DNA from 2 places in the Streptomyces sp. NPDC059010 genome. Region 1 is predicted to be linked to the other one. Evidence: riboswitches for the same ligand, from Rfam matches in the RefSeq annotation. Region 1 holds a riboswitch; the other holds the start of a gene.
What was found. A riboswitch is a leader RNA that binds a small molecule or an ion and turns the genes downstream of it on or off. The one in region 1 is predicted to bind cyclic di-AMP.
Positions count from the first base shown of each region.

Region 2: linked by a shared signal. The riboswitch ahead of ACFWYS_RS03880 (M23 family metallopeptidase) and the one ahead of ACFWYS_RS41770 (M23 family metallopeptidase) in region 1 are both predicted to bind cyclic di-AMP.

Region 1 is NZ_JBHYJA010000061.1:28,758-33,964, forward strand. Features, by position in the region: gene ACFWYS_RS41765 (PP2C family protein-serine/threonine phosphatase) at 1-1,084, shown strand, start outside; cyclic di-AMP (ydaO/yuaA leader) riboswitch at 1,338-1,495, shown strand; gene ACFWYS_RS41770 (M23 family metallopeptidase) at 1,507-2,535, shown strand; gene ACFWYS_RS41775 (aldo/keto reductase) at 2,684-3,628, shown strand; gene ACFWYS_RS41780 (PrsW family intramembrane metalloprotease) at 3,805-5,142, opposite strand.
Region 2 is NZ_JBHYJA010000003.1:22,325-27,531, reverse strand. Features, by position in the region: gene ACFWYS_RS03895 (GNAT family N-acetyltransferase) at 1-1,959, opposite strand, end outside; gene ACFWYS_RS03890 (HPr family phosphocarrier protein) at 2,138-2,419, shown strand; gene ACFWYS_RS03885 (GntR family transcriptional regulator) at 2,609-3,304, opposite strand; gene ACFWYS_RS03880 (M23 family metallopeptidase) at 3,489-4,274, opposite strand; cyclic di-AMP (ydaO/yuaA leader) riboswitch at 4,287-4,451, opposite strand; gene ACFWYS_RS03875 (M16 family metallopeptidase) at 4,666-5,207, opposite strand, start outside.

The DNA of each region.
Region 1 (5,207 bases):
GGAGGAACGGCGGATCTCATACGCACGCCGGTTCGTCCGGCTGCTCCCCGCCCTGCTGATCGCGGCCGGAGCCGTCTACGACTTCGTCACGCCCACCGACTTCACCGGCGCCCCTTTCTTCACCGCCGCGCCCCTGGTGGCCGCCCCCCTCTACTCACGGCGCGGCACGGTGGCCACGGGCGTCGTGGCCGTCGCCGTCCTGCTCGCCCTCCGTATCCCGCGCGGCGACCCCTCCCGGGCCGAGACGATCACCGAGCTGGTCACCGTGGTGGTCGTCTCCGTCCTGGCCGTCCTCATCAATCTCCTCGTCCGCCGCAGCGACGAGCGCCTCGCCTCCGTGCGCGAGATCGCCGAGGCCGCCCAGCGTGCCGTACTGCCCGAACCCGCCGAGCGGATCGGCGGTTTCCAGATCGCGGCACGCTACGAGGCCGCGCAGGAGGGCGCCTCCATCGGCGGTGATCTGTACGCCGTGCAGGACAGCCCGCACGGTGTGCGGGTCGTCGTGGGGGACGTGCGCGGCAAGGGGATGGGGGCGGTCGGGGCCGTCGCCGTCGTCATCGGGGCCTTCCGTGAGGCCGCCGAGCAGGAGGCCACGCTGGAGGCGGTCGCCCAGCGACTGGAGCGGGCCCTGGCGCGCGAGCGCACCCGGCGCGACGGCGTCGACTCCCGCGAGGGCTTCACCACCGTCGTCCTCACCGAACTGCCGCACGGCGACAGCGTCGTCCGCATCGTCAACCGGGGGCACCCCCCACCGCTCCTCCTCTACGCCGACGGCACCGTGCGCTCGCTGCACGCCACCGAGCCCGCGCTGCCGCTCGGCATGGCCGAACTCGGCACCTGGCCCGACCGTGCCGAGGAGGCCGGCTTCCCGAGCGGTGCCACGCTGCTCCTGCACACCGACGGCCTCTCCGAGGCACGGGACGAGACCGGACGGTTCTACGACCCCGAGGCCGGCCTCGCGGGCCGGGCCAACGTCGAGCGCGAGCCGGCCGCGCTGCTCGACGTGCTCTCGGCCGAGGTGCGCCGGCACTCCGGGGGCGGGATGGCGGACGACATGGCCCTCATCGCCGTACGCCGTCCCTGACCGTCGTGACAGTCCCCTGATCGTTGTCACCGGACGTGATCGAGTGACCCCCCTCCGCATAACAACTGACATACCGTCAATACCTGTGTGGCCCCTGAGCCTTGGCCAACTCGCCCGATTTGGCCCGCTCGTGCCCCGTAAGTCCAGGCGAAAATCGTTAATGATCAAGCGGAACAGCTTGGAATCCGCACCCCGGGTCTATTAACGTTCGATAACGCAGCGCGGTAGTCCCAGCCGTCACAAGAGGCGGCTCCGTGCGCACGCGCCGAGTCCCGCAAGGGAGCCGGGGAACCACCACCCTGGGGTGAATCGCGCGAATATCGCCGGGAAGTCACGGTTGGTATACGCGCGTAGGAGACCTTCCTGCTCCGAACCCGTCAGCTAACCCGGTAGGCGAGAAGGAAGGAAAGGAGCACGCCCACGTGGCGTCCAACAGGCCTGCTACGCAAGCCCCGTTTGTGCCGAGTCAGCGCAGTAACGACACCTTCGGCTACGACCGCTACCGCACCGACGAGGGCCCGTTCGAGGAGTGGAACCCCACCGCGGAGTCCATTCGTCCCGTTCGTGGCAGGCACCGCGTCTCCAAGCAGCGGGGCGGGGGACTCGCCCGCAGCTCCACGGTTCTCGGCGTCGGTGTCATAGCCGCCGTCGGCGCGGGCGGCATGGCCAGCGCGCAGAGCGGCAAGCCGCCCGTCGCCATCACCATGCCCGACCTGCCCCTGATCTCCGACGACGACTCCGCCGCGGCCGCCGAGGACACCACGACCGCGCTGAGCACCATGGGCGAGGCGACCGAGGAGACCGCTCAGGGCTCCGGTGACGCCGGCGAGGCCCTGCGGGCCCGGATCATCGCCCAGGTCGAGCAGCAGCAGGACCAGATCGACAGCAAGGCCGCCGCCGACGCCGTCGCCGCCGCCGAGAAGGAGGCCGCCGCCGCGGCCGCCAAGGCGGAGAAGCAGGCCGAGGAGAAGGCCGCCGCCGCGAAGGCCAAGGCCGAGGAGGAGGCCCGCAAGAAGGCCGAGGCCGAGCGCCTCGCCGAGCTGGCCAAGCAGTTCACGCTGCCGACCTCCTCGTACACCATCACCTCGACCTTCGGTCAGGCCGGCGCCTACTGGTCCTCCGGCTACCACACCGGCCTCGACTTCGCCGCGCCCACCGGCACGCTGATCAAGGCGATCCACTCCGGCACGGTCACCTTCGCGGGCTGGGACGGCTCGTACGGCTACAAGACGGAGATCACCCTCGACGACGGCACCGAGCTCTGGTTCGCGCACCAGTCCTCGATCAGCGTCAGCGTCGGCCAGAAGGTCAACACGGGCGACGTCATCGGCCGCGTGGGCGCCACCGGCAACGTGACCGGCGCCCACCTGCACCTTGAGGTGCACCCCGGCGGCAGCAGCAGCGGCATCGACCCGATGGCGTGGCTGCGCGGCAAGGGCCTCACGCCCTGAGGTTCCTCCACAGCTGATCACCGGCGGCCCTGATGACACCCCCGACGTCAGGGCCGCCGGTTTCCGTTGCATTCCGTTGCCTTCCGATGCATATGGAATACAGGTGCATGTGGAATACATGCTTCCAGTGCGGGTGTTGGCGAGGGACATGACTTCCCTTCGCAAGCTCGGCTCCTCCGCCCTTGAGGTCTCCCCGCTCTCGCTCGGCGGCAACGTCTTCGGCTGGACCGCCGACGAGGCCCAGTCCTTCGCCGTGCTCGACGACTACACGGCGGCGGGCGGCAACTTCATCGACACCGCCGACTCCTACTCGGCCTGGGTCGAGGGCAATACGGGCGGCGAGTCCGAGACCATCATCGGCAACTGGCTGACGGCACGCGGCAACCGGGACGACGTCGTGATCGCCACCAAGGTCAGCCAGCACCCCGACTTCCAGGGCCTGACCGCGGCCAACATCAAGGCCGCAGCGGACGCCTCCCTGCGCCGCCTCGGCACCGACCGCATCGACCTCTACTACACCCACTTCGACAAGCCGGACGTGCCGGTCGAGGAGATCATCGGCGCGCTGGACGAGCTGGTGAAGGCGGGCAAGGTGCGGCACATCGCCGCGTCCAACATCTCGGCGAAGCGCCTGGAGGCCTCCCTCGCCTTCTCCGACCGCGAGGGCCTCGCCCGGTACGTCGCCCTGCAGCCCCACTACAACCTGGTCTCACGCGACACCTACGAGGGCGAACTCCAGGACCTCGCCGAGCGCGAAGGCCTCTCGGCGGTCCCGTACTACGCCCTCGCGTCCGGCTTCCTCACCGGCAAGTACCGCGCCGGTACGACGGTGGGCAGCCCGCGCGCCCAGGGCGCCGGCAAGCACCTGGAGACCGAGCGGGGGCGCGGGGTGCTGGCCGCCCTGGACGAGATCGCCGAGGCCCACGAGGTGCCGGTGGCCACGGTGGCCCTGTCCTGGCTCGCCTCCCGCCCGACGGTCGCGGCCCCGATCGCCTCGGCCCGCACCCTCGACCAGCTGCCGGCACTGCTGGGAGTGGCGGACCTGACGCTGACGGAGGAGGAGCTGCGGAGGCTGACAGAGGCGTCGGCCTGACGCTCACTTCCTTTCAGCCCGTCCGGCGTTTGAGGACGAGGCCGTTCAGGCCGATGGGGGTCCAGGGGGCGGAGCCCCCTGGCGGGGTCGAAGGGGCAGCGCCCCTGGGGATGGGACGGGTAGGGGCGGCGGGGGCGAGAAAACGACGCCGACCCACCCGCGCCGCCCCACCACGGTCACGTCCGGTACGGGTTGTACACCGGATACGGCGCGGTCGTCGGCCCGTACTGCTGCTGATGCGGCTGAGGCTGCGCCTGCCAATAGACCGGCACCGGCGCCCCGTACCCGTACGTCGCCCAAGCCTGCGCAGCCCCCGCGTGCTCCAGCGCCGGCCGCGCGAACTCCCGCCGCACCCACAGCTCGTGCAGCAACTCCCCTTCCCGTACGACGAAGTCGGCCCCGGCCCGCCCGCGGCGCCCCCGGTGCCGTAGGAACGCCAGGGACGTGGCGTACGCCTCGTACTGCGCGACCGCCCGGGCCGCGGCTCGCCCTCCGCGGTCGCGCGCGTACTGCCGGGCCACCCGCCGTGCCCGCATCGAGCCCAGCACGAACGGTTCGCCCGGGGTCAGCCACCCGGCGACGACATAGGCCGGCAGCTCCTCACGCACGGTCCGCAGCTCACGCTGCCGGGTCCAGATCACCAGCCAGGTCAGCAGCCCGAACGCGGGCACCATGAAGGCGGCGTACACGGCGAAGAACCCGTACTCGCCGAAGGCCGACGAGCCGTTCCACATGGCGTGCATGCCCATGGCCAGCAGCAGCCCGCAGAGCGGGAGGAGAACGCGGCGCACATGCTGTCGCGGGCCCGAGAGCGCCGCGATACCGAAGCCGATGCCGGTGAGGACGGTGAAGAGCGGGTGCGCGAAGGGCGACATGATGACGCGGACGAAGAAGGTCGCCGCCGTGACGGAGGCGATGCCGCGGTCGCCGGAGAGCTGGTCGGTACCGAAGGCGGTACCCAGGTAGAGGATGTTCTCGGTGAAGGCGAAGCCGGTGGCGGTGACCCCGGCTATCACCACGCCGTCGACGATTCCGGTGAAGTCCTGTCTGCGGAAGAGGAAGACGAGCAGGACGGCGACCGCCTTGGCCGTCTCCTCCACTATGGGCGCTATCACGGTCGCGCCGAGGGCGTCCGCGTGCGACGGATCGGCGGTCGCTATCGCTATCCACCTGGTCGCGAAGCTGTTGGCGATGATCGCTATCAGTGCCGCCGCGCAGGCGCCCCAGGCGAAGGAGAACAGCAGATTGCGCCAGGGGCCCGGCTCGACCCGGTCCAGCCAGCGGAAGGACGCGACCAGCAGCGGCACGGGCAGGACGGCGAGCCCGAGCCCGACCAGGAACCCTTCGGTGCCGGTCTGCTCCCGCACCAGGGCGAGGATGACCAGCCCGGAGAGCGCGAGCAGGGTGCTGAGCGCGCCGTAACGGACCCACCGCTTCTGCCACCAGTGCGCGTGCCGCAGTGCGCCGCCGGCGGGACCGGTGGGGTACGTCGGGTACGGGGGACAGGTGGCCACGGCATTGAACCCTAACGAGACAGGGGCGCCGCCCGCAGCAGCGCGAGGGGCTCTGGCGCCGGTGG
Region 2 (5,207 bases), on a different contig from region 1:
CTCGGGCGGTGTCTCGGCCAGGAAGTCCAGGGGGCGGAACGGGTGGGCGCGCGTCGTGGTGCCGGGCGTCTTCGGACGCGCCTGTGGTGCGGTGCTGGCCGCGGCCGACAGTGCCTCCGCGAGCCCGCCGAGCTCCACGTGCACCACCAGCACCGGCTTCCCCGGTACCCGCTCGGCCGCCGTTCTCAGGGCCTCGGCCAGCTCGGCGTCCCCGGTCGAGGCGTCCCCGATCGCCGGGATCGCGGTGACGACGACCGCGTCGCAGGTGTCGTCGGCCAGGGCGCGTGACAGCGCGGCGTGGAAGTGCTCGGCCGACGCCCCGGTCGTCAGATCCAGCGGTGGCAGCGGCCGCAGGCCCTCCGACAGACAGGCGTCGTACGTCAGCAGCCCCAGCGACTCGGAGTTCCCGAGGATCGCGACGCGCGGCCCGGCCGGCAGCGGCTGGCGGGCGAGCAGCAGGCCCGCGTCCACCAGCTCGGTGATCGTGTCGACCCGGATCACGCCGGCCTGGCGCAGCAGGGCGGACACCGTGGTGTGCGGCAGCCGCGTGGCCCGTACGGCGTGGCCCTGCGGTGCCGCACCGCCGTGCCGGGCGCCCTGCACGACGACCAGCGGCTTCGCCGCCGCCGTGCGCCGGGCGAGGCGGGTGAACTTGCGGGGGTTGCCGATGGACTCCAGGTACATCAGGACGACGTCGGTGTCCGGGTCGTCGTACCAGTACTGCAGGACGTCGTTGCCGGACACGTCGGCGCGGTTGCCGGACGACACGAAGGTCGACACACCGGTGACGCCGGTCACTCCGCCGCCACGGCGGTGCAGCCGGGACAGCAGCGCGATCCCGATCGCCCCGGACTGCGCGAACAGCCCGATCCTGCCGGGGCGGGGCATCTCGGGGGCCAGCGAGGCGTTCAGCCGTACGTCGGCGGAGGTGTTGATGACGCCGAAGGCGTTCGGCCCGATGATGCGCATGCCGTACGCACGCGCGTGCCGTACGAGTGCGCGCTGACGCTCCCGCCCGTCGGGCCCGCTCTCGGCGTACCCGGCGGAGAGGACGACCAGCCCCTGCACGCCGTGCTCGCCGCACTCGGCGACGACCTCGGGGACGTACTCGGCCGGTACGGCGACCACCGCGAGGTCGACGTGCTCCCCGATCTCCCCCACGGAGCGGTGCGCGGGCACGCCGTCGAGCTCCTTGAGGTCCTGCGGGAACGCCTTGTTCACCGCGTACAGCCGCCCCGTGAACCCGGCGTCCCTGATGTTGCCGAGGACGCCGCGGCCCACCCCGCCGGGTGAGCGGCCGACGCCGATGACGGCGACGGAGCCGGGCGTCAGCAGCCGCCGTACGGACCGGGCCTCGGCGCGCTGCTCGCGCGCGTACTGCACGGCGAGTGAGCGGTCCGTCGGCTCCAGGTCGAACTCCAGACGTACGACGCCGTCCTCGAAGCTGCGCTTCTGTGTGTACCCGGCGTCCGTGAAGACCTTGATCATCTTGGTGTTGGCGGGCAGCACCTCGGCGGCGAACCGGCGGATGTCGCGCTCGCGCGCGACCGCGCCGATGTGTTCCAGAAGGGCGGAGGCGACGCCGCGCCCCTGGTGGGCGTCCTGGACGAGGAAGGCGACCTCGGCCTCGTCGGCGGGTGCCGACGCGGGCATTCCGTCGGCGCCGATCCGGTCGTAGCGTACGGTTGCGATGAACTCGCCGCCCACCGTGGCCGCGAGTCCCACCCGGTCCACAAAGTCGTGGTGCGTGAAGCGGTGGACGTCCTTCGCGGACAGTCGCGGGTAGGGCGCGAAGAAGCGGTAGTACTTCGACTCGTCCGACACCTGCTCGTAGAAGCTGACCAGGCGCTCGGCGTCATCAACGGTGATGGGGCGGATGCGCGCGGTGCCGCCGTCGCGCAGCACCACGTCGGCTTCCCAGTGGGCGGGGTACTCGTGCCGGTCCGAGGCGCTCTGCATGGGGCCCAGGTTACGGCTCGCGTATGACAACGGCGCGAGGCAGTCTGTGGAGGACGTATGTCGGGTCGAGGCCGCGACCCGACGGTCACCGCGAGAGGGGTGTTTTGTCCCTCCCGGCATGCTTCACGGGTGTGGGAAACTGGTCTAGACAACCCTGAACACCGAAGGGCAGCATCACATGGCTGAGCGCCGCGTCAACGTCGGCTGGGCCGAGGGTCTCCACGCCCGCCCCGCTTCCATCTTCGTCCGGGCCGCCACGGCCGCAGGTATCCCGGTGACGATCGCCAAGGCTGACGGCAACCCCGTCAACGCGGCTTCCATGCTGGCTGTCCTGGGTCTGGGCGCCCAGGGCGGCGAGGAGATCGTCCTCGCCTCCGACGCCGAGGGTGCGGACGTCGCCCTCGACCGTCTGGCGAAGCTGGTCTCCGAGGGCCTTGAGGAACTGCCCGAGACGGTCTGAATGACCTGAGCGGGACTCCGCAGCAAGCGGTGAAGCCGCGTCCGTCTTTCCGGCGGGCGCGGCTTCGTCGTTTTCGAGCAGGAGGCATACGGGTTTCCGCGCGGCGGCCGACGGAATTCACGGCACCCGAAAAAGGGCAGCGGAAATTTCCCGCCACCGAATATCCCTTCTTTGTATACGGCGCCCGTGTTAATGCCGCAGGCTCGGCATGTTTACGGGATGTTGCGAATTCCTCACACGCTCCGCGCGGTCACCGCCGGAGCCGAACCGCAGCCGGTGCGCGGAGGTCGAGCGCTCGGTGTGCAGCATGGTGATCGCGCGGGCGCGTTCGCCGTCGCCGCGCGCCACCGCGTCCACGATCGCGCCGTGCTCGGTCCAGGACTCCACCGGGTCGACCGGCGCCTCCACGGCGTACATCCAGGCGATCTTGTGGCGCAGCTGGGTCAGCATCGAGGTCAGGGCGGGGCTGCCGGAGGCCTGCGCGAGCGTCTCGTGGAACCAGCCGCCCAGGGAGCGCAGGTCGTCGCTGTTCCCCCGCCTGGCCCGCTCCTGCCCCAGCCTGACCAGGCCGCGCAGGACTTTCAGATGGGCCTCGGTGCGCCGCTGGGCGGCCCGGGCGGCGCCGAGCGGCTCCAGGAGCAGGCGCATCTCCAGCAGGTCGGCGGCCTCCTCCTCGGTCGGTTCGGCGACGCACGCGCCCGCGTGCCGCCGGGTCACCACGAAGCCCTCCGCCTCCAGGGTGCGCAGGGCCTCACGCACGGGGACGCGGGAGACTCCGTAGCGGCGCGCGAGGAGTTCCTCGGTGAGCCGGCCGCCACGCTCGTAGACACCGGCGACGATGTCGTCCCGGATCGCCGTGCATACCGAATGCGCCGGAATACGCATGACCGACCTCCGCCTTAATCCCCGTGAAACGTCGACGAATGACGTGTGTTCAGTGACTCTATGGCAACCGGCCGGAATTTCCGACGGCGGGCCGGAATCCATGGATATTTTTTGGTCAGCCGATCGTCTCCGAAACGCCGAAAGCCCCGGCTCGGGGAGCCGGGGCTTCGAGGGGACGTGCGGGTCAGATGTTCACGCCGTGCGAGCGCAGGTAGGCGACGGGGTCGATGTCGGAGCCGTACTCCGGCGAGGTCCGCGCCTCGAAGTGCAGGTGCGGGCCGGTGACGTTGCCGGTGGCTCCGGACAGGCCGATCTGCTGGCCCGGAGTGACGCTCTGGCCCACCGAGACGCCGATGGACGACAGATGGCCGTACTGGGTGTACGTACCGTCGTTCATCTTGATCACGATCTGGTTGCCGTACGACCCGCCCCAGCCGGCCTCCACGACGGTGCCGGAGGCGACCGCGTGCACGGAGGTGCCGCTGGCGGCGTGGAAGTCGATGCCGGTGTGGCTGCCGGAGGACCAGACGGCGCCGCCGGCCAGGTAGCCGGTGGAGACGTACGAGCCGGTTATGGGGGCGACGTACGACAGCAGGCGCTTGCGCTCGGCCTCACGGGCGGCGCGCTCCTTGGCCTCGCGCTCCTGCTTGGCCTTCTCGGCCGCCTTCTTGCGCGCGGCCTCCTCGGCGGCCTTCTTCAGGGCGGCGGCCTCCTGGGCCGCCTCCTCCTGCGCGGCCGCCTGGTCGGCGATCTGGTCGGCGATCGAGTTGTCGATGGTGATGACCGGGATGAGGCTGGTCTGCTCGGCGGCGGGTTCGGCGGCGAGCGCCGGAGCGGCCAGAGTGCCTATGACACCGGTGGCGGTGAGAGCGGCGACGCCCGCCGCGCGGGCGGTGGTGCGCTCGAACCGGCCGGGACGACGGTGCTTCCCGGAGGCGCGGTTCTTCCCGGTGGCGCAGGTGAACGCCATGTAGAGGCTGGTCCTTTCCTTCCCTCTCGCCTACCGGGTTAGCTGACGGGTTCGGAGCAGGAAGGTCTCCTACGGACCCCCTCGCGACTGGCGCGGGCGTCCGATTCACCCCAGGGACTTCGATGGGTCCCCGGCTCCCCTGGCTTGCGCCGTACGGGGACTCGGCGATGGCTGACCGGTGCCGCGGACGCGGCGCAGTGCCTGACGGACAGCCCGGAAGACGCTAAGCGGGACGTCTTTCAATACCCAAACGGATCACGGGTTTTGTAGCGCATCCCACAGGCCAGACAGGCAGCCTCTCCCTCAATTCGGGCATAAAGGGGCCCTGGTGACCGGTGAGTCACCAGGGCCCCTACGCGCGCGTGCCGTCGCCCCGCGCCGTGCCTGTCCGCTATTCGGCCGCCACGACGGTGACTTCGCCGATGCCGAGGGCCTCGACGGGCCCGTGGATCTCGGCCGCGTCACCGACGAGGATCGTCACCAGCCGGTCCACCGGGAAGGCGCTCACGGCCGCGGCGGTGGCCTCGACGGTGCCGGTCGCGGCGAGCTGCTGGTACAGCTTCGCCTGGTAGTCGTCGGGCAGGTGCTGCTCGACCTGGTCGGCCAGCGTGTTCGCCACGGACGCGGCGGTCTCGTACTTCAGCGGCGCCACCCCGACGAGGTTCTGCACGGCGAAGTCCCGCTCGGCGTCGGTGAGCCCCTCGCCGGCGACGCCGCGCAGGACCTTCCAGAGGTCGTCCAGGGCCGGGCCGGTGTTCGGGGTATCGACGGAGCCGCTGATGGCGAGCATCGACGCGCCCGTGCCGTCCGGGGCGGAGCGCAGGACCTGCCCGAAGGCGCGCACGCCGTAGGTGTAGCCCTTCTCCTCGCGCAGCACCTTGTCCAGACGGGAGGTGAGGGTGCCACCGAGGCAGTACGTGCCGAGCACCTGCG